3 regions of the Mesorhizobium sp. M1406 genome follow, and region 2 is predicted to be linked to each of the others. Evidence: predicted binding sites of a transcription regulator. Region 2 holds the regulator's gene; each other region holds the start of a gene.

Region 1 (6,541 bases), on a different contig from region 2:
CGGCGGCGAAATTGTCGTCGACGGTCTTGATCGGCTGGGGTTTTTCTTCTCGACCAGCGGCTGCTGCCGTCAATGGGCGGCAGGTCTTCGACCCTGCTGCCGGCCAGAGAGAAGGCCTTAGGAAGCTGTGTGGTCCAGGAGCCGAATGGTGGGATCGCGGCGGTATTCGGAGTTGACGCGATCGACGCCTTCCACCGTAATCGCGATCGTCCCGTTTTCCACTCTTGCTATCCAGCCTTTTGCTTTTAGATACCAGAGATGAAACTCGAGATGTTCTCGCGGACAGCCTGACAAGCGTTCAAGTTCTACATCTCCGATCCCCGGATTGGTGACGTCGTGACGGCGCTTCGCGTAAAGCAGCGAGAGCAGTTTGGCCTGGATCACGACATCCCGCTCGATGCCTTTGGTGTTGCTGGCTTCCTCGGTCAACTCGCGGCGAAGGCCGGCGTGGTCTTTATACGCGATGTCATATTGAGCGCGCTTGACCGGATCCTTGAGCGTATTGTGGGCTTCCACGATTTCGCTGAAGCGCGCTTCATCGCCAGTCTGCTGATTGTCTGGATGATAGCGCATCGCAAAATAGCGGAATATGCGCTCCAGCGTCTCCGAGTTGGCGTTCGGGCTGACTTCCAAAACTTCGTAATAGTCTATGAACATAGCGGTACACCCTCTGCTGCCACCATATTCGTATTGTCTGAATAAGGAATGTCCAATGCAGCAGCCAAGGCTTTAGTCCGGCATCGACGACGGCCACGCTTCTGGACGAGGAAAAAAGGGCCGGCGCCCGTTCGGTGGGGGCCGTTGGGTGGTGAGGACGCCGGCCAAGCGGACAATCAGGTCCGCCGCACCGCAGAGATGGTCGATTCGTAAGGGAATGGTTATGGCGTGATCGCGGAAGGCAACGTGGCGTCGCCAACGCGACGAGGCGCGCATCTTGATCCCGTAAGCTTGCAAATTTGCTAAATTAGTGAAAACTTAACTAACGGGTGGTCAAGCGGGTGGCAAAACGATGTATTTTCCGCGGTTCCTGGTGGGCATGTCCGCCACCACAATCATCGTGGCGATCTGGGCCTACATTGAAGCCGGATCGGTCTGGGTGGCGTTCGGATGGGCCATTCTTGCAATGGTCGTGCTTCAGGCGGGATATTTCGGCCTCGTTGTTCACTTGATATTCAGGCGAGCACCGGAAGTGTCCGACGCCCGTGCGACGCCGGCAGACCCAACGTCACCGTTGATGTTGTGGCCCTGGTGAATGGTCGTTCGGCAGGGTTGGCTTGACGCGCTAACATGCTGCCGGATTTTCGACGGCAGGGACCAAGATCACAACCGCAAGCATAGTGATCGGCAGTCAGCAGCCTACGCGGCCTGCGCCATGCGCTCCGAACTCATGCGGTAGGAAATTGCCTCTGCCAGGTGGATGCGGCCGACGGTTTCGCTGGTGTCGAGATCGGCCAGCGTGCGCGCCACTTTCAGCACCCGGTGGTAAGCCCGTGCCGAAAAGGCGAGCTTTTCGCTGGCGTCCTTGAGCAGCGAGAGGCCGGCGGCGTCAGGCATGGCGATCTCCTCGATGACAGAGGGCGAGCAATGCGCGTTGGTGGTGGCGCGGGTGGCGCCGAGCCGCTCGAAGCGCTCGCGCTGGATGGTGCGGGCTTGCGCCACGCGCAGCGCCACATCGGCGCTTTTCTCCGCCCGGTCGGGCCGGATCAGATCGCTGGCCGAGACCGCCGGCACCTCGATCCGGAGATCGATGCGGTCGAGCAACGGGCCCGAGATGCGCGCCTGGTAGTCGGTGCGGCAGCGCTCGCCGCGCAGGCAGCGATAGCCCGGCTCGCCAGCCATGCCGCAGCGGCACGGGTTCATCGCCGCGACCAGTTGAATGCGCGCCGGATAGGTGACGCGATGATTGGCGCGCGCGATCATGCAGTCGCCGGTCTCGAGCGGCTGGCGCAGCGCATCGAGCGTCTGCGGCGTGAATTCGGGAAACTCGTCGAGAAACAGCACTCCATGATGGGCGAGCGACACTTCGCCCGGCCGTGCGCGGATGCCACCGCCGACCATCGCCGCCATCGAGGCCGAATGGTGCGGCGCGCGGAACGGCCGCCGGTCGGTCAACTTGCCTTCGCCGAGTTCTCCCGCCACCGAGGCGATCATCGAGACCTCAAGCAATTCCTTCGGCGCCAGCGGCGGCAGGATCGACGGCAGCCGCTGCGCCAGCATCGATTTGCCCGAGCCGGGCGGCCCGATCATCAGAAGGTTATGACCCCCGGCCGCAGCCACTTCCAGCGCCCGCTTGGCGGTCTCCTGGCCCTTGATGTCGGCAAGGTCGGGCAGGTCGCGCGCCGCGGCGTGGATGCCGGCTTCCGGCCGCGACAGCACCTGCGTGCCGCGAAAATGATTGGCGATAGCGATCAGGCTGCGCGGCGCCAGAATGTCGATTTCCTTGCCTGCCCAGGCCGCTTCCGGCCCGCAGGCAAATGGGCAGATCAGGCCCTTGCCCTCTGCATTGGCGGCAATCGCCGCAGGCAAGGCGCCGGCGACCGCGGCAATCGTGCCGTCGAGCGACAATTCGCCGAGCACGACATAGCCGGCCAGCATGTCGCCGGGTATCGCGCCAAGGGCCGCCATCAGGCCGAGCGCGATCGGCAGGTCGTAATGGCTGCCCTCCTTCGGCAGGTCGGCGGGCGCCAGATTGACCGTGACCTTCTTCGACGGCATCGACAGGCCCGATGCATGCAGCGCCGCCTGCACCCGCTCGCGGCTTTCCGCCACCGCCTTGTCGCCAAGGCCGACTATATGCATGTTGACCTTGCCGGGCGCGATCATCACCTGCACGTCGACCGGCACGGCCTCGATGCCCTGGAAAGCGACCGTGCGAACCCGCGCCACCATTTTCCCACCCCGATTGTGGGCTTGCCCGAGCCCGCGCTGTTAGGGCGTTAGAGCCCCTTTGGCGAGACAATCACAATTCCCCGGCCAAATCAAGAACATTACAGGAACACGTTAGCGCGCAGGTTGCAACCGAATAGAGCTCGGTTGCAAAAAGCGGAACATGATTAAGACCAAATGAAGACGGTTACTTCCGTCGCTTGTCCTCGACCGCGTCCCAGAACAGGCTGGCGATGTCGGCGCCGCCGAAGCGCTGCACTTCGCGCACGCCGGTCGGCGAGGTCACGTTGATCTCGGTCATGTAGTCGCCGATGACATCGATTCCGACGAGGATGAAGCCGCGCTCTTTCAGCGCCGGCCCGATGCGGGCGCAAATCTCGCGCTCGCGTTCCGTCAGCTCGGTCTTTTCGGCGCGGCCGCCGACATGCATGTTGGAGCGGGAATCGTGTTCGGCCGGCACCCGGTTGATGGCACCGACCGGTTCGCCGTCGATCAGGATGATGCGCTTGTCGCCCTTGCGAACGTCCTTCAGATAGCGCTGCACGATATAGGGCTCGCGGAACATCTGGCCGAACATTTCGAGCAGCGAGGCAAGGTTGCGGTCGGCCTCGTGCAGATGGAAGATGCCGGCGCCGCCATTGCCGTAGAGCGGCTTGATGATGATGTCGCCGAACTCCTTGCGAAAGGCGGCGACCTCAATCGGATCCTTGGTGATCAGCGTGTCCGGCATCAGGTCGGCAAATTCGGTGACGAAGATCTTTTCCGGGCTGTTGCGCACCCAGGCCGGATCGTTGACGACCAGCGTCTTGGGATGGATGCGTTCAAGGATATGCGTGGTGGTGATGTAGTTCATGTCGAAGGGCGGATCCTGCCTGAGCAGGACGACGTCCATCTCCGACAGATCGGTGCGCACCTTCTCGCCCAGCGAATAGTGGCTGCCCTTCTCGTCGCGCACCTGCATTTCCTCGATGCGGGCAAACACCTTGCCGTCGCGCAGCGACAGCCGCTCGGGCGTGTAGTGGAACAGTTGGTGGCCGCGCCGCTGCGCTTCCAGCGACAGCGCGAACGAGGTGTCGCCGGTGATCGACACGGTGGAGATGTGGTCCATCTGGACGGCGATTTTCAACTTCATGGCGGGTCTCCGGCGGACTCGGATGCGACTGTCTTGCCTGTACAGGCTCACCGTGCGTCTGCCAATCGCGACATTTCCAGGATTGGCATATGCAAGGCGCAAAGCCAGGCCGGCCCCGATCTTGCCGGCCACATGGAGACAAGGCGAGGCGCCGCGTCATCCAGCGGCGGGAAACGACTGAAGACGTGCGTGAAAACAAAGGTTTGACGCACCCCGTCTCGACCTTCCCGAAGGTCATGCGCTTTACCCGTGAAAAATCTATTTCGCGATACGTTTCCTAAAGGGTTTGCTGCCAGTCTCGAAATAAATTCCGACGTCACAAAACAGGGACACCGATGCAAACTTCGTTTGGCACCGGTCAGGCAAACAGGGAGAGCACGGATCTGGCATTCACAGATCCGTTGACCGGGCTTGGCAACCATCGCCGCTTCTTCGACAAGGTCGATCGCCTGATCAGCGACCGTGCCGACGACCCCGCGCCCTTCACCGTCGGCATCCTCGACCTGGACGGCTTCAAGCCGATCAACGACCTGTTCGGACACAAGGCCGGTGACGACATCCTGATCCAGGTGGCGATGCGGCTGCGCGCCTCGATGGACGACTATTCCACGGTCTGCCGCATCGGCGCCGACGAATACGCTTTTCTGTATCCGATGGTGTTCAGCGAGGAGGCGGCGGCTGAAAAATCCCGTATGCTGATCGAGATCCTGTCGGCGCCCTACGATGTCGGCGAACGCACCGCCAGGCTCACGGCTTCGGTCGGTTGCTCGCTGTTCTATTCGGGTGACGAGACCACCGAGATCCTCATCAACAAGGCGGAAACGGCGCTCTATCACGCCAAGCGCTCCGGGCGTGGCCGCGTCGTCGTCTACACCCGCGAGATGGAAGAGGCGGCCAAGCGCGTCACCCGCATCGAACAGGCGCTGCGCCGCGCCGTCTCGGCCGGCGAGGTGGAGCCGCATTTCCAGCCGATCGTCGACCTCAACACGCGCCGCACCATCGGCTTCGAGACGCTGGCGCGCTGGACCGATCGCGACCTGGGCTCCGTGCCGCCCACCGTCTTCATCCCCATCGCCGAGGAGCGCGGCATCATCGGCCCGCTGTCGCAGCTGGTGCTGCGCAAGGCGACCGAGGCGGCCCGGAGCTGGCCGAAGGACCTGTTCCTGTCGTTCAACCTGTCGCCCTCGCAGCTCGTCGACCAGAATACCGGCCTGCATATACTGGCGATCCTCGAGCGAACCGGCTTCGATCCGCGCCGGCTGGAGATCGAGATCACCGAAACCGGCCTGATGAACGATCCTGCCTCGGCGGCGCAGATCGTCGAAGACCTGCGTCGCGTCGGCATCCGTGTCTCGCTCGACGATTTCGGCACCGGCCAGTCCTCGCTCGGCCGCTTGCGCGAATTCCATTTCGACAAGCTCAAGATCGACCGCGCCTTCGTCTCCTCCATTCTCAACGACCGTCCGTCGGAACACATCATCCGCGCCATTCTCGCCATGTGCGAGGGGCTCGGCATGGACGTCGTCGCCGAAGGCATCGAGCAGGAAGCACAGGCCGACCGTCTGGTCCAGTTCGGCTGCGCCGGCGGGCAAGGCTATCTGTTCGGCAAGCCGGTCGATGCCGACGCCACGCTAGGCTATCTCCGCGATTCTTTCCGCGGCGCCCTGCGCGCCAACGCGATCTGACCGGCGATCTCGAACCGCCGCCAATCCCGACGATGCCGCTGTCCGCAATCCAGTGCGGCGCATTGTCGTTTTGTCTGACATATGCCCAAAAATCCGACCGTTCGCCCTTGCCCACGCTGCTTGCGTGGCTAGGATGCGCGCCGGTCTGACTACAGCGCCGCGCGTCCTTCAGGACGTGCAAGGACGCTGTAGCACTTTATATTCGCGCATGATCCCTTTCCGAAAATCGGTCCGATTTCGGGGTCAGGCTGGGAGACGAGAGAGATGATGCCATCGGCGCATTTTGCCGACCTCGAAGGCGCCTCGGTGCTGATCACCGGCGGCGGCTCCGGAATTGGCGCGGCACTGACCGAGGGTTTTGTGCGCCAGGGCGCCAATGTCGCCTTCATCGACATCGCCGACGGGCCAAGCACGATACTTGTCGACCGCATCGAGAAAGAGTTCGGCAAACGGCCACTCTATCTCAAGACCGATCTGCGCGACGTCGAGGCCTTGCGGGCGTCGGCTCTCAGGGCGGCCGAGGCGCATGGCGATGTCACCGTGCTGGTCAACAATGCCGCATGGGACGAACGCCACGCCGTCGAGGACGTGACGGTCGAGTTCTGGGACAACAACCAGGCAATCAATCTGCGGCCGCATTTCTTCACCGCGCAAGTGGTGGCGCCGGGCATGAAGCGGGCCGGCGGCGGCTCGATCATCAACTTCACCTCGACATCCTATCTCATCAACCACCCCGACATGCCGTCCTACACGGCCGCCAAGGCCGGCATCCTCGGCCTCACCAAGGGGCTGGCCGGCAAGCTCGGCGTCGACGGCATCCGCGTCAACGCCATTGCGC
Region 2 (6,541 bases):
AATAGGCCTTGCCCATGCGCACGAGTTCCTCGGCCACCTCACGGTGGCGCGGCGCACGCTCGAACTGCGACACCGGCTCGCCGTCCCAGCTGAGGCCAAGCCAGGAAAGCCCGTCGAGAATGGCAGCGGTCGCGGCATCGTTGGAGCGCTCGCGATCGGTGTCCTCGATGCGCAGCAGCATCGTGCCGCCGGTGTGCCTTGCATACAGCCAGTTGAACAGCGCCGTGCGCGCGCCGCCTATATGCAGGTAGCCGGTGGGCGAGGGGGCAAAACGGGTGACGACCTTGTCGGACATGGAACTCTCGGAAACCATCTGAAGCGGGGTGCGGCTACGCGGACTTTCGCGCGCCCGGCGTTCATGTAGCATAGGGTGTCGAGGGCGCAAGGGGCAGACCCGATGGCTGGACGAGGCTGGGGCTCGGATCAGGGCGAGGACGCTGTCATTGGCGTCAGCGAACGGTCCCTGTTTGCAGCGCCGCTGCCGGCTTCATTGCCGCCGCCATCGCCCCTCGTGCCGGATCCCGGCAAGGCGCCGTTGCAAACGGATGCCCCCGCCCCGGTTCCAGCTGCCGAAGCCAGCAGGATCGTGCGCGTGCGCCGGCAAATCGGCCGGATTTCGCTGCCGCGCCTGCGCCATGGCGTGACCATGGCGGCGGGCCTGGAACTCGACCGAGGCGTGGCCTTCCTGCTGGTGCCGGTCTGCCTGGCGAGCGGGGCGATCGGCTATTTTTCGCTGGCGGCGGAACCTGGCTTCGCAAAGCCTGTCGCAGTTGTCATCTTGGCGGGGCTGTTTGCGCTGGTCTCGCGTTCCTGGCCGAAAACCCATCTGTGCTTCATGGCGGCACTTTTGTGCGCGTTCGGCCTGCTCGCCGCAAAGGTCGAGACATGGCGGGCGGGAACGCAGATGCTGGGCTCGGAAATCTCGACGCAAGTGACCGGCCGCGTCGTTTCGCTCGACCGGATGGAGAGCGGTCGTATCCGGCTGACCATCGACGTCACATCGACCGCAAGGCCGAAACTGCGCTATGCGCCGGAGCGGGTGCGACTTTCGGCGCGAAAGATCCCGGCGGACGTGATCGCCGGCTCCCTGATCACTGGATATGCCAAGCTGTTGCCGCCGACCGGGCCTGTGCGGCCGGACAGCTACGACTTCTCCTTCGACAGCTATTTCGCCGGCATCGGCGGCAGCGGGTTCTTTCTCGGCAATCCAAAACTTGTCGTCACCGATGACGGCGACATGCCGCTATCGGACCGCCTTTCCTCGGGGATAGAAAAAGCCCGTGAAGCGATTGCCGACCACATCAGGGGCAGCGTCGGTGGCGCCGAGGGCGAGATCGCGGCGGCGCTGATCGTCGGCGTGCGCGCCGGCATTCCCGATGACATCAACGAAGCGATGCGGCGTACCGGCATCTACCACATCATCTCCATTTCCGGACTGCATATGGCGCTCGTCGCCGGCACCATCATGGGGCTGCTGCGCGGCGCCTTCGCCTTGTTTCCGGACTTTTCCGCGCGTCGTCCGGTCAAGAAATACGCCGCCGTCGCGGCACTGTTCTCGATCGCCGCCTATCTCGTCATCTCAGGCATCGTCGTCGCCGCCGAGCGCAGCTTCATAATGCTGGCAGTGATGCTGATTGCCGTGCTGTTCGATCGGGCGGCACTCACCATGCGCAATCTAGCAGTTTCAGCGATCGCCGTCATCGTGGTGTCGCCGCATGAAGTGGTCGGCCCGAGTTTCCAGATGTCCTTCGCCGCAACCGCGGCGCTGGTCGGCGCCTATGCCGGCTGGTCGGAGCATCGTGCGGGAAAGACGAGACCACCGCCGCCAAAGCGGTCGCTGCCTGGTTTCCTGACGCGAAAATTCCTGCTGGCGGCAGGCGGCCTTTCCATGACTTCCATCATCGCCGGCGGCGCCACGGCGCTGTTTGCCATCTGGCATTTTCAGCGTGTGTCGCCGCTCAGCCTGTTCGCCAATCTGGCGATCATGCCGATCGTATCACTGGTCGTCATGCCTTTCGCAGTCCTCAGCGCACTGGCGATGCCATTCGGCGCCGACGGCCCCTTTCTTTATGTAATGGGCAAAGGCCTGACGGCGATGATCGCAATGTCCGGATGGATTTCCGAGCGTTCGCCAGTCGACGCAATCGGCTTGATTTCGCGGCAGTCTGTCCTCCTGGTGGCGATTGCCCTTGTCATCGCGACGATGGCGACGACATGGCTGCGGCTGGCAGCTCTTCCTTTCGCGCTTGCCGGCCTGCTGACGGTCTCGGACACGCGCGCACCCGACGTGCTGATCTCGGAGGACGCAAGGCTGGTCGCGTTGCCGATCGGCGGCGGCGAACTCGCGGTCAGCCGGGCCAGGCCGAACGAATTCACCGTCGACAACTGGAAGCGTGCGCTGACATCCGAAAGCATCATCGTGCCGGAGGTGTTCGACGAAGGCGACGGTCAATTCGACGTCGCGGATGCGGCTGAAATGCCGCCGGGAGCACCGTTCTATTGCACTTCAGGCGTTTGCGTCGCCAGGCATCCGTCCGGCGCGTTCATTGCCTATGTCGAGGACCGAAAAGACACCTGGAAAGCCTGTGGTTTCGCCGACCTGATCGTCATCAATGACGCGACGGCCTATGACGCCTGTCACAACCCGCTGGTTCTCGTTATCACCAAACGGCAACTGGCCCGCAAAGGCAGTGCTGCCGTCTTCTTCGATCGCCAATCGGCGACCGCGCCGGCGACAATCAGCTTCGCCGTGGACAGGCCATATCGGCCCTGGCACGCGCAACGCAAGTTTTCACGCGAGGCGAGGGGACTGCCGCCCTTCAAGAGACCCGAGAAGCCAGTCGTTGAACCGCAGCTGCCTTAGTAGCGGCGGATCAGGCCAACGAGCTTGCCCTGCACCTTGACCCTGTCTGGCCCGAAAATACGGGTTTCATAGGCCGGATTGGCGGCTTCGAGAGCAATCGAGGCGCCCTTGCGGCGGAACCGCTTCAGCGTCGCTTCCTCTTCATCCACCAGCGCCACGATGATCTCGCCAGGGCTCGCCGTATCGGCATTGCGGATGATGACGGTGTCGCCGTCGAAGATGCCGGCCTCGATCATCGAGTCGCCCTTGACCTCCAGCGCATAGTGCTCGCCGCCCATGATCATGTCTGGCGGCACCGAGATCGAATGCGTCTGGTGCTGGATGGCATCGATCGGCACACCGGCGGCGATGCGCCCCATCACGGGGATCGACACGGCGGCGACCACGTCGTCGTCATTGCCTGCTGAAGACATCCGCGAAGACGCTGGCCTGATCTGCCGGCCAAGGCCGCCCTGGCCGAGACTGGCCTGACCAAGACTGCCCTGGATGACGCTTGGAGAAAACTTCTTTGCCGCGTTGAGGCCGGGTGCGATCGAGTCCGGCAGCCGCAGCACTTCCAGCGCGCGTGCCCGGTTGGGCAGCCGGCGAATGAAGCCGCGCTCTTCCAGTGCCGTGATCAAACGATGAATCCCGGATTTGGAGGCAAGGTCGAGCGCCTCCTTCATCTCGTCGAAGGATGGCGGAATGCCGCTTTCCTTCAGGCGTTCATGGATGAACATCAGCAGTTCGTGTTGCTTGCGCGTCAGCATGGCGGCCCCCAGGTACCTGAAACCAGAATCGGAAAAACAAACCCAGAACAAACACTATCTGTTCCAGTTGTGTTCCGCAACTGTTTAAAGTTTAATGAATTTATTAAGGGGGTCGAAATTATTGGCGCTCGCCAGCGGGCCTCGTCGACGACTGTATGCCGTCACAATGCGCTTGCCGGCATTGAAATTGTTATGGTTAATGGGCTGTGGCCCACCTTGGCTCAAGCCTGGCATGAGCTGCCCATGGATCCGCGACGGGCGCATTTCCAGCTTTCCGGGCGTTCGTTTGCCGTGAACGAAACGAAGCCAAAATGCCAACCTTGGTTAATCTATTGCAGCCTGCGCTGGCTACCAGCGGCGAACGCATTCGCGAGCCGAAAAATTCGTCCTCCGTCATCCGACCTGGGGGCAAGACGCGACGACAGATCGTCGGGACGGCCGCGTCAGGTTACGGCCTCCTTGACGGCGAAACGCTGGTCCTTCCATGCACTCGTGCGCAGAATGTCTTCCAGCACCTCGACCGCCAGCCACACGTCCTTGTAGCCGACATAGAGCGGCGTAAATCCGAAACGGATGGCTGACGGCGCGCGGAAGTCACCGATCACGCCGCGCTCGATCAGCGCCCGCATGATTTGATAGCCCTGATCGTGAAGGAACGACACCTGGCTGCCGCGCTTGGTCGCATCTCGGGTGCTCTCCAGCGTGAGACCATAGGCGCCGCACTTCGCTTCGACGAGCTGGATGAACAGTTCGGTCAGCGCGACGCTTTTCTTTCGCAATGCCGCCATGTCGACGTCGTTCCAGATGGCGAGCGCACCTTTGAGCGCCCGCATCGACAGGACCGGCTGCGTGCCGCACAGAAAGCGGCGGATACCGGTGCCGGCAACATAACCCCGTTCGAAGGCAAAGGGCCTCGCATGCCCCCACCAGCCGCTGAGTGGCTGGCTGATCTCGCCGTGGTGGCGCTGGGCGGCATAGATGAAGGCTGGCGCGCCCGGACCGCCGTTGAGGTATTTGTAGGTGCAGCCGACAGCGAAATCAGCATTTGCATGATCGAGCTCGACCGGCAGAGCGCCCGCGGTGTGGCAGAGATCCCAGACGATCAGCGCTCCGGCCGCATGGGCCTTGCGCGTCAGCGCCGTCATGTCGCGCAGTTCACCGGATTTGTAATTGACGTGGTTGACCAGCACCACCGCGACGCTTTCGTCGATCAGCTCCTCGATGGTTGGCGCGTCGACGCCCGCGAGGCGCAGCAAGGCGCCATCCCGGGTCGAGGCCACGCCTTCGGCGATGTACAGGTCGGTGGGAAAACTGTCACCCTCGGCGACGATGGCCAACCGGCCGGGCCGCATCTCCATCGCCGCATGCAACACCTTGTAGATGTTGGTCGACGTCGTGTCGCAGACGACGGTCTGGCCGGCCGCGGCTCCGATCAGGCGTCCAAGCTGATCGCCGAGTTCGATCGGCATCTCGAACCATCCGGCTGTATTCCAGGCCCGGATGAGATCCTGGGCCCATTCCTGGGTCGCCGCTTGCTGCAACTCGCCGAAAACGGCATGTGATGCCGCCCCAAGTGAATTGCCGTCGAGATAGATCACCCCCTCTGGCAAAATGAAACGATCGCGCATGGCACGCAGCGGATCCGTGGCATCCATCGCTTCGATCGCAGCGAGATCAGGAATTCCACTCATGGTCGTTCAGTCCTCGGTTGTTCGCGAAGGGTTCCCGCTGCAAGCGCGTCCCCTCGGTGTGCCTGTTCTCATTTCGATGATGTCAGAGCCGTGTGCGGACCGTCCACAGCTCCGGGAACAGCACGATCTCGAGCATCTTCTTCAGGTACGAAGCACCCGACGTGCCGCCGGTGCCGCGTTTCAGGCCGATGATGCGCTCGACCGTGGTGACATGATTGAAACGCCAACGGCGGAAATAGTCCTCGAAGTCGACCAGCTTCTCGGCCAGTTCGTAGAACATCCAGTAGCGCTGCGGGTCGCGGTAAATGGTCTGCCAGGCGACCAGAACCTCTTCATTCTCGGCTCGCGTCTCACGCCAGTCCGTGCGCTTGGCATCAGCGCCGATGTCGAATCCGTTGCGCGCCAAGAGCAGCAGCGCTTCGTCGTAGAGCGACGGCTCCGCCAGGATCGCCTCCAGCTTTCCGCTGAGGTCTGGCCGGTGCTTGTGCGGCCCGAGCATGGCGAGGTTGCGGTTGCCGGCCATGAACTCGATGGCGCGATACTGCCAGGACTGGAAGCCTGATGACTGGCCGAGCGCGTCGCGGAACTCGGTGTATTCGCTGGGCGTCATCGTCCGCAGCACGTCCCAGGCGTTGTTCAGTTGTTCGAAAATGCGGGCGACGCGCGACAGCATCTTGAAGCTCGGCTCGAGGCGATCGGCGCGGATCGAGCGGATCGCGGCACCAATCTCGTGCAGGGCGAGTTTCATCCACAGTTCCGAGGTCTGGTGCTGGATGATGAACAGCATCTCGTCATGCGCTGACGACAGCGGCGTCTGGGCCTCCAGCACCTTCTCCAGATGCAGATAGTCGCTGTAGGACATGCGCTCGTTGAACGACATCTGTGCGCCTTCGGACGCCGGATCGTATGGTTCGCTCAATTGATTTTCTCCGTGCGCAGCCGGAAGCGTTGGATCTTGCCGGTCTGGGTCTTGGGCAGAGCGGCGATGAATTTCACCGACCGCGGGTATTTATAGGGCGCGATCGTTGCCTTGACGTGATCCTGCAGGCGCTTGGTGGTCAACGCGTCAGGCGCCACGCCCTGCACCAGCACGACATGCGCCTCGACGATCTGGCCGCGTTCGGCATCGTCCGCGCCGATCACCGCGCATTCGGCGACGTCAGGATGCGACAGGAGTGCTGCCTCGACTTCGGGCCCGGCAATGTTGTAGCCGGCGCTGACGATCATGTCGTCGGAGC
Region 3 (6,541 bases), on a different contig from region 2:
GTTTCAAAAAAGCTTCAAAATCGTCCGGATCGAACTTTTTCGTCGGCGCGAACTGCCACAGGATCGGCCCGAGCTTTTCGCCGAGTGCCGCCACACCCGAGCCGAGGAAGCGCATCATCGATTCGCCGGCCTCGCCAAGCACGCGGCGGTTGGTGACGAAGCGGTTGCCCTTCAGCGCATAGACGAAACCGTCCGGCGCCTCGCTTGCCCATTTGACGAAGGTCGGCTCCTTGAAGCTGGAATAATAGGTGCCATTGACCTCGATGGTCGGCACCTGCCGGGTGGCGTATTGCAACTGTTTGGCCTTCGACAGCTTGTCGGGATAGAAGGACGTGTCCCAGGGCTCGAAGGTCCAGCCGCCCATGCCGGCGCGGATTGTTCCCGATGTGCTCATTGTCATCCTCCCAAGTGAAGAAATCTGGCCGAGTTCAGAAGATCAGGCCGTTTCACCGACTGGTTTTGCCATGTCGACGAGTACCCATCCTGGCCGATGGGGATTGGGCCTGCGCCCCGTTTCATGGAAACCATAGGCCAGATAGAGCGCGATGTTCCGCTCCATCCTGGCGTTGGTGTAGAGCCGCACCTCGGGCAGGCGCCACAGGCGCGTCTGCTCGTCGGCGTGTTTGAGCAGGGCGATGCCGAGGCCTTTGCCTTGAAAGGCCGGGGCAACCGCGACGGAAAAGATCATCGCATGATCGTCATGCCGCTCCACGGTGAGCGCTCCGGCCATCTCGCCGCCGCTCTCCAGAAGCCAGACCTCGCCACGCGCGATGCGCGGCGCATAGTCCTCGGTGACCGGGATCGGCGATGCACCGAACAGGGCGCTGTAGGGTGCATAGGCGGCTTCGGTTAGCGACACGACAGTTTGGAGATCACCGGCAAGCGCTCTTCGGATTGTCATTCAAAAAGCTCTCCAGGCGCCAACCGGCCGGATCATCACTCCGCCGCTTCGCGCTTGCCTCCGGGGCGTCGCTCCAGGAGCTCCTTGAGGAACTGGCCGGTGTAGCTGCGCTTTTCGCGCACGATCGCTTCCGGCGTGCCGGAGGCCACCAACTCGCCGCCGCCGTCGCCACCTTCTGGGCCGAGGTCGAGCACCCAGTCGGCGGTCTTGATGACTTCGAGATTGTGCTCGATGACCACCACCGTGTTGCCCTGGTCGACCAGCTCGTGCAGCACTTCCAGGAGCTTGGCGACGTCGTGGAAGTGCAGGCCGGTGGTCGGCTCGTCCAGGATGTAGAGCGTCTTCCCCGTCGCCTTGCGTGACAGTTCCTTGGCGAGCTTGATGCGCTGCGCCTCGCCGCCCGACAGCGTCGTCGCCTGCTGGCCGATATGGATGTAGCCGAGGCCGACCTGTTTCAGCGTATCGAGCTTGTCGCGCACACCGGGCACTGCGGCGAAGAAGTCGACGCCTTCCTCGACGGTCATGTCGAGCACGTCGGCGATCGACTTGCCCTTGAACAGGACATCGAGCGTCTCTCTGTTGTAGCGCTTGCCGTGACAGACGTCGCAGGTGACGTAGACGTCGGGCAGGAAGTGCATCTCGATCTTGATGACACCGTCGCCCTGACAGGCTTCGCAGCGCCCGCCCTTGACGTTGAACGAGAAGCGGCCGGGCTGATAGCCACGCGCCTTGGCCTCGGGAAGGCCCGCGAACCAGTCGCGGATCGGCGTGAAGGCGCCGGTATAGGTGGCCGGGTTGGAGCGCGGGGTCCTGCCGATCGGCGACTGGTCGATGTCGATGACCTTGTCGAGGAATTCGAGGCCCTCGATGCGATCATGATCGGCCGGGTGCTCGCGCGAGCCCATGATGCGGCGCGAGGCGGCCTTGAACAGCGTCTCGATCAGGAAGGTCGACTTGCCTCCGCCCGACACGCCGGTGACGGCGGTGAAGGTGCCGAGGGGGATTTCGGCGGTGACGTTCTTCAGATTGTTGCCGCGCGCGCCGACGATTTTGAGGCGCCGGTTTTTCTTCGCCTCGCGGCGCACGCCGGGCGTCGCCACTTCGAGCGCGCCCGACAAATATTTGCCGGTGATCGAATTGGGGTTGGCCATGACTTGCTGCGGCGTGCCCTGGGCAATGATCTCGCCGCCGTGGATGCCGGCGGCCGGGCCCATGTCGACGACATAGTCTGCATGCAGGATGGCGTCCTCGTCATGCTCGACGACGATCACCGTGTTGCCGATGTCGCGCAGGTGCTTGAGCGTATCGAGCAGGCGCGCATTGTCGCGCTGATGCAGACCGATCGACGGCTCGTCCAGCACATAGAGCACGCCGGTGAGGCCGGAGCCGATCTGCGACGCCAGCCGGATGCGCTGGCTCTCACCGCCGGACAGCGTGCCCGAATTGCGCGACAGCGTCAGATAATCGAGCCCGACATCGTTGAGGAAGCGCAGCCGCTCGCGGATCTCCTTGAGCACGCGCACCGCGATCTCGTTCTGCTTGTCGTTGAGCGACGCGGGCAGGTCGGTGAACCACTGGTCGGCCTTGCGGATCGAAAGTTCGGTGACTTCGCCGATGTGCCTGCCGGCGATCTTCACCGCAAGCGACTCGGGCTTCAGGCGGTAGCCCTTGCAGACCGGGCAGGGCGTGGCCGACATGAAGCGCTCGATCTCCTCGCGCATCCAGGCGGATTCGGTCTCCTTCCAGCGGCGCTCGAGATTGGGGATGACGCCTTCGAACGTCTTGGTTGTCTTGTAGGAGCGCAGGCCGTCATCATACTGGAAGGTGATCTCGCGCTCTCCGGTGCCGCGCAGGATGGCTTCCTTTGCCTCTTCGGTCAGGTCTTTGAACTTGTCGCCAAGCTTGAAGCCATAGGCCTTGCCCAGCGCTTCCAGCGTCTGTGTATAATAGGGCGAGGTCGACTTAGCCCACGGGCTGACGGCGCCGTCGCGCAGCGAGATGTTTTCGTCCGGCACGATCAGATTGCCATCGATGGCGCGCTGGCTGCCGAGACCGTCGCAGGTCGGGCAGGCACCGAACGGGTTGTTGAACGAGAACAGGCGCGGTTCGATTTCCGGAATGGTGAAGCCGGAGACCGGGCAAGCAAATTTTTCCGAGAACAGGATGCGCTCATGCGTCTCGTTCTTCGACTTGTTGACCGAATCCTCGCCGGTCTGGCTGGAGTCGAGCGGCTTGTCGGCGAATTCGGCTACCGCCAACCCATCGGCCAGCTTCAGCGCCGTTTCGATGGAGTCGGCGAGCCGCGTCGCCAGATCGCCGCGCACGACGATGCGGTCGACGACGACGTCGAGGTCGTGCTTGTACTTCTTGTCCAGCGCCGGCACGTCGGCGATCTCGTAGAAGACGCCGTCGACCTTGACGCGTTGAAAGCCCTTCTTCTGCAGTTCCAGCAGTTCCTTGCGGTACTCGCCTTTGCGGCCGCGCACCATCGGCGCCAGGATGAACAGGCGCGTGCCTTCCTCGACCGCCAGCACGCGGTCGACCATCTGCGAAACCGTCTGACTCTCGATCGGCAGGCCGGTGGCCGGCGAATAGGGGATGCCGACGCGCGCGAACAACAGGCGCATATAGTCGTAGATCTCGGTGACGGTGCCGACCGTCGAACGCGGGTTCTTCGAGGTGGTCTTCTGCTCGATCGAGATGGCAGGCGACAGGCCGTCGATCTGGTCGACGTCAGGCTTCTGCATCATTTCGAGGAATTGCCGGGCGTAGGCCGAAAGGCTTTCGACATAGCGGCGCTGGCCTTCGGCATAGATGGTGTCGAAGGCAAGCGACGACTTGCCGGAACCCGACAGGCCGGTCATGACAATCAGGCTGTCACGCGGCAGGTCGAGATCGACATTCTTCAGATTGTGTTCGCGCGCCCCGCGAATGGAAAGATATTTATGGTCGGCCATCGCCGGTCGCCGCCTCAGAATCTGGAATTTCCTGGAATGGCGGGTTTTCCCAGCCATCCCCTATGTAGGTAGTTTTGCCGCCACGTCGAGAGACGCCACAATTCCCGACAAAAGCCGTTTAAGCGTCTTTCGCGTGAACGGGCAAGTAGAAAGAACAAAGACCGAACACGCTCCTGACAAAGCTGTGCAAAAACTGACTTGCACGTAACCTCCCGACGATCACATTTTTCGGTAACCGGCTATTGAAGCTTGACGGGCGCCGGCTCCTGGAGGCAAGCTTCGGCAGTCAACGAAGCCGGCCGTCTTTCGATGGTCTCGCCGCCCAGAGGCGGCCTGCGAGACGCCGCAGGCATTAGCGATTTGTGCTTCGGACGACAACGTCGCAATGGACAAAAAGGAGCGGAGCTATGACGCCACCGGATCGTCCCACAGGGTTCCAGTCGTTACTGGAGCGGCGGCAGGCATAAGTGCCAGGGTTTAGCGTTTGCGCCACCCGACAAACCGTGACCTGCCATACCCCGTAAAAATCAGAGACTGCAGTCGGATCGTCGGCTGACGCCGCGTTGCATCCGAAATCTAGTGCCGGCAGTACGCCCCCGGTAGAAGTTGGATTTTAGATCCAAAAAGGCCCCGTCCGTTTGCGCAAAGCACGGCGGGGCCGTTTTATGTGCGGATGTCTTGTTGGCGATATGCCAGCGCAGCACGCCGGCACCACTATCGGTGGCGGGGCTGCCCGATTGAGCCGGCTCCGACATCGACGGTGATGCTGCCGGAAATCCTGACATCCGTATCGCCGATCTTGAACTGGCCGTTGCCGTTGCCGGGAAATGCATCGTCGGGTTCGGGAGCCGGCTTGGCGATGCGATAGTCGCCGGCCACGCCGGGCAGGGCGCCTTTTTGCGCCTGCGCCGAGCTGTCGCCGGCGAAGGCCTTGCCGCTCGAAAGGCACACGAGCGCTACAACGGCGATGACACGGTGCAATGTTCTGGGTGGATGAGTGTCGATCATCCCAGGACTATAGTGGCGTGCCGGCGACGGGACCAGACCGGCATCATCAAATCTTCGAAAGCCGGCAGGAAGCCGGGCCTGGCTTTATGCCGCCTTTTTTCGCGTGTCGAAAACGTGGTCGACGATGCCCCAGGTCTGGGCCTCGCGGGCGGTCATGAAGTGGTCGCGGTCCAGCGTGCGTTCGACCTCCTCATAGGTGCGTCCGCAATGCTGCGCATAGAGCCCGGCCATGTGCCGTTTCGTCTGGACGATGCGCTCGGCATGGCGCTGGATGTCGGAGGCTTGGCCCTGGAACCCGCCCAGCGGCTGATGCAGCAGGATGGTGGCGTTCGGCAGCGAGATACGACGCCCCGGTGTGCCCGCCATCAGCAGGAAAGAACCCATCGAGGCGGCAAAGCCCATGCACACGGTCGACACCGGGCAGCTGATGTATTGCATCGTGTCGTAGATGGCGAAGCCGCTGGTCACCACGCCGCCCGGCGAGTTGATATAGAGCGAGATCTCCTTGTCGGGATTGTCCGATTCCAGCGACAGCAACTGCGCGCAGACCAGCGCCGAGATGTCGTCGTTGATCTCGCCATTGATGAAGACGATGCGCTCGCGCAGCAGCCGCGAGAAAATGTCGAAGGCGCGTTCGCCGCGGCTCGATTGCTCGATTACCATCGGCACCAGACTGGCAACACCGCTCATGATCTTCTCTCCATTGTCCTTGTTCAGGCTGCGCAGCAAGCGGCGAAGCGTGTTTGCGGCGATCGGCTTGCGTGTACCGTTGGCGTCGAGCGAAAGCCGGCAGCTAGCGCACGCCATGGCGACAGCGGGCATTGCCTTGCGGGCGAAGCCGTCATGGACGATGCGCAGATGGGTGCCGCCGGAAACGGTTCGGGCAAGTGTGAAGGTGACAATGCTGTCCAACGGGCCGTCGAGGCGATCCTGCCGCGCGGCGTCGCCTGGCTGCTCCCGCCAGGAATAGCGCAGCAGCTTCTCCGGCTCGGCGTCGAGGATTTCGCATTCGATCGCCGCATCCGGCCCGGCGAAGGCAAAACGATTGCCGGTCTCCGGCCTGATGTCGTTCGGCATCATCCATGCGGCGAGCAGCTCCGGCACGGTCAGGGCCCGCCACACCTTTTCCGGCGGCTCGGCAAGGTCGTACTCGAACTCGATCGCATCGGGAGAGATCTCGCGATGGTTTTGGTCGGCTTTCATCGATCGAACGTTCGTCATTGGTCCATGTCCTTCAAAACCGCCTTCAATCTTTCGATGCGTTCCGGCCAGAAGGTCCGGTAGCGTTCGATCCAGGAGAGCAAGGGGGCGAGCCCCTGCGGATCGGCGCGGTAAAAAGCATTGCGGCCGGCACGTCGCTCGACCACCAGGCCGGCGCCGCGCAGCACCGCCAGATGCTGTGACACCGCCGGTTGCGACACCGTCATGCCGGTGCGCAATTCCGATACCGTCATTTCACCAGCGGCGAGCCGCTCAAAGACGGCGCGGCGCGTCGGGTCGGCCAGGGCCCGGAAAATCTCTGCTTCGATCATGACAAAAGCATAAGTGGATACTTATCGATTTGGCAAGCGTTCTTTTCAAACCCATATGTGGGCTTCCGGCGATGCCAGGGGAATCGGGTGAGTTAATTATCGTGAGATGACGCTTACGAGGAATTCGTCGTCCCACGCCGCCA

What was found. Region 2 encodes LexA, which represses DNA repair genes until DNA is damaged. Its sites were predicted from a motif close to TGTTCNNNNTGTGTTCNG; they were not measured.
Region 1: NKH03_RS22150 (YifB family Mg chelatase-like AAA ATPase) is a predicted target of LexA. The motif match lies at 2,981-2,998, and genes of this name have one in related genera.
Region 3: uvrA (excinuclease ABC subunit UvrA) is a predicted target of LexA. The motif match lies at 4,009-4,026, and genes of this name have one in related genera.

What each region holds. Positions count from the first base shown of each region.
Region 1 is NZ_JAMYKW010000029.1:62,328-68,868, forward strand. Features, by position in the region: gene NKH03_RS22140 (DnaJ domain-containing protein) at 118-657, opposite strand; gene NKH03_RS22145 (exopolysaccharide production repressor protein) at 1,010-1,252, shown strand; gene NKH03_RS22150 (YifB family Mg chelatase-like AAA ATPase) at 1,357-2,889, opposite strand; gene gshB (glutathione synthase) at 3,074-4,018, opposite strand; gene NKH03_RS22160 (putative bifunctional diguanylate cyclase/phosphodiesterase) at 4,354-5,703, shown strand; gene NKH03_RS22165 (SDR family NAD(P)-dependent oxidoreductase) at 5,968-6,541, shown strand, end outside.
Region 2 is NZ_JAMYKW010000015.1:39,543-46,083, reverse strand. Features, by position in the region: gene gltX (glutamate--tRNA ligase) at 1-295, opposite strand, end outside; gene NKH03_RS15215 (ComEC/Rec2 family competence protein) at 398-2,863, shown strand; gene lexA (transcriptional repressor LexA) at 2,860-3,612, opposite strand; gene kynU (kynureninase) at 4,056-5,303, opposite strand; gene kynA (tryptophan 2,3-dioxygenase) at 5,386-6,222, opposite strand; gene NKH03_RS15195 (AMP-binding protein) at 6,219-6,541, opposite strand, start outside.
Region 3 is NZ_JAMYKW010000096.1:7,079-13,619, forward strand. Features, by position in the region: gene NKH03_RS32605 (DUF72 domain-containing protein) at 1-394, opposite strand, end outside; gene NKH03_RS32610 (GNAT family N-acetyltransferase) at 437-901, opposite strand; gene uvrA (excinuclease ABC subunit UvrA) at 937-3,858, opposite strand; gene NKH03_RS32620 (hypothetical protein) at 4,573-4,866, opposite strand; gene NKH03_RS32625 (ATP-dependent Clp protease proteolytic subunit) at 4,951-5,556, opposite strand; partial or broken gene NKH03_RS32630 (SRPBCC family protein) at 5,689-6,087, opposite strand; gene NKH03_RS32635 (ArsR/SmtB family transcription factor) at 6,084-6,398, opposite strand.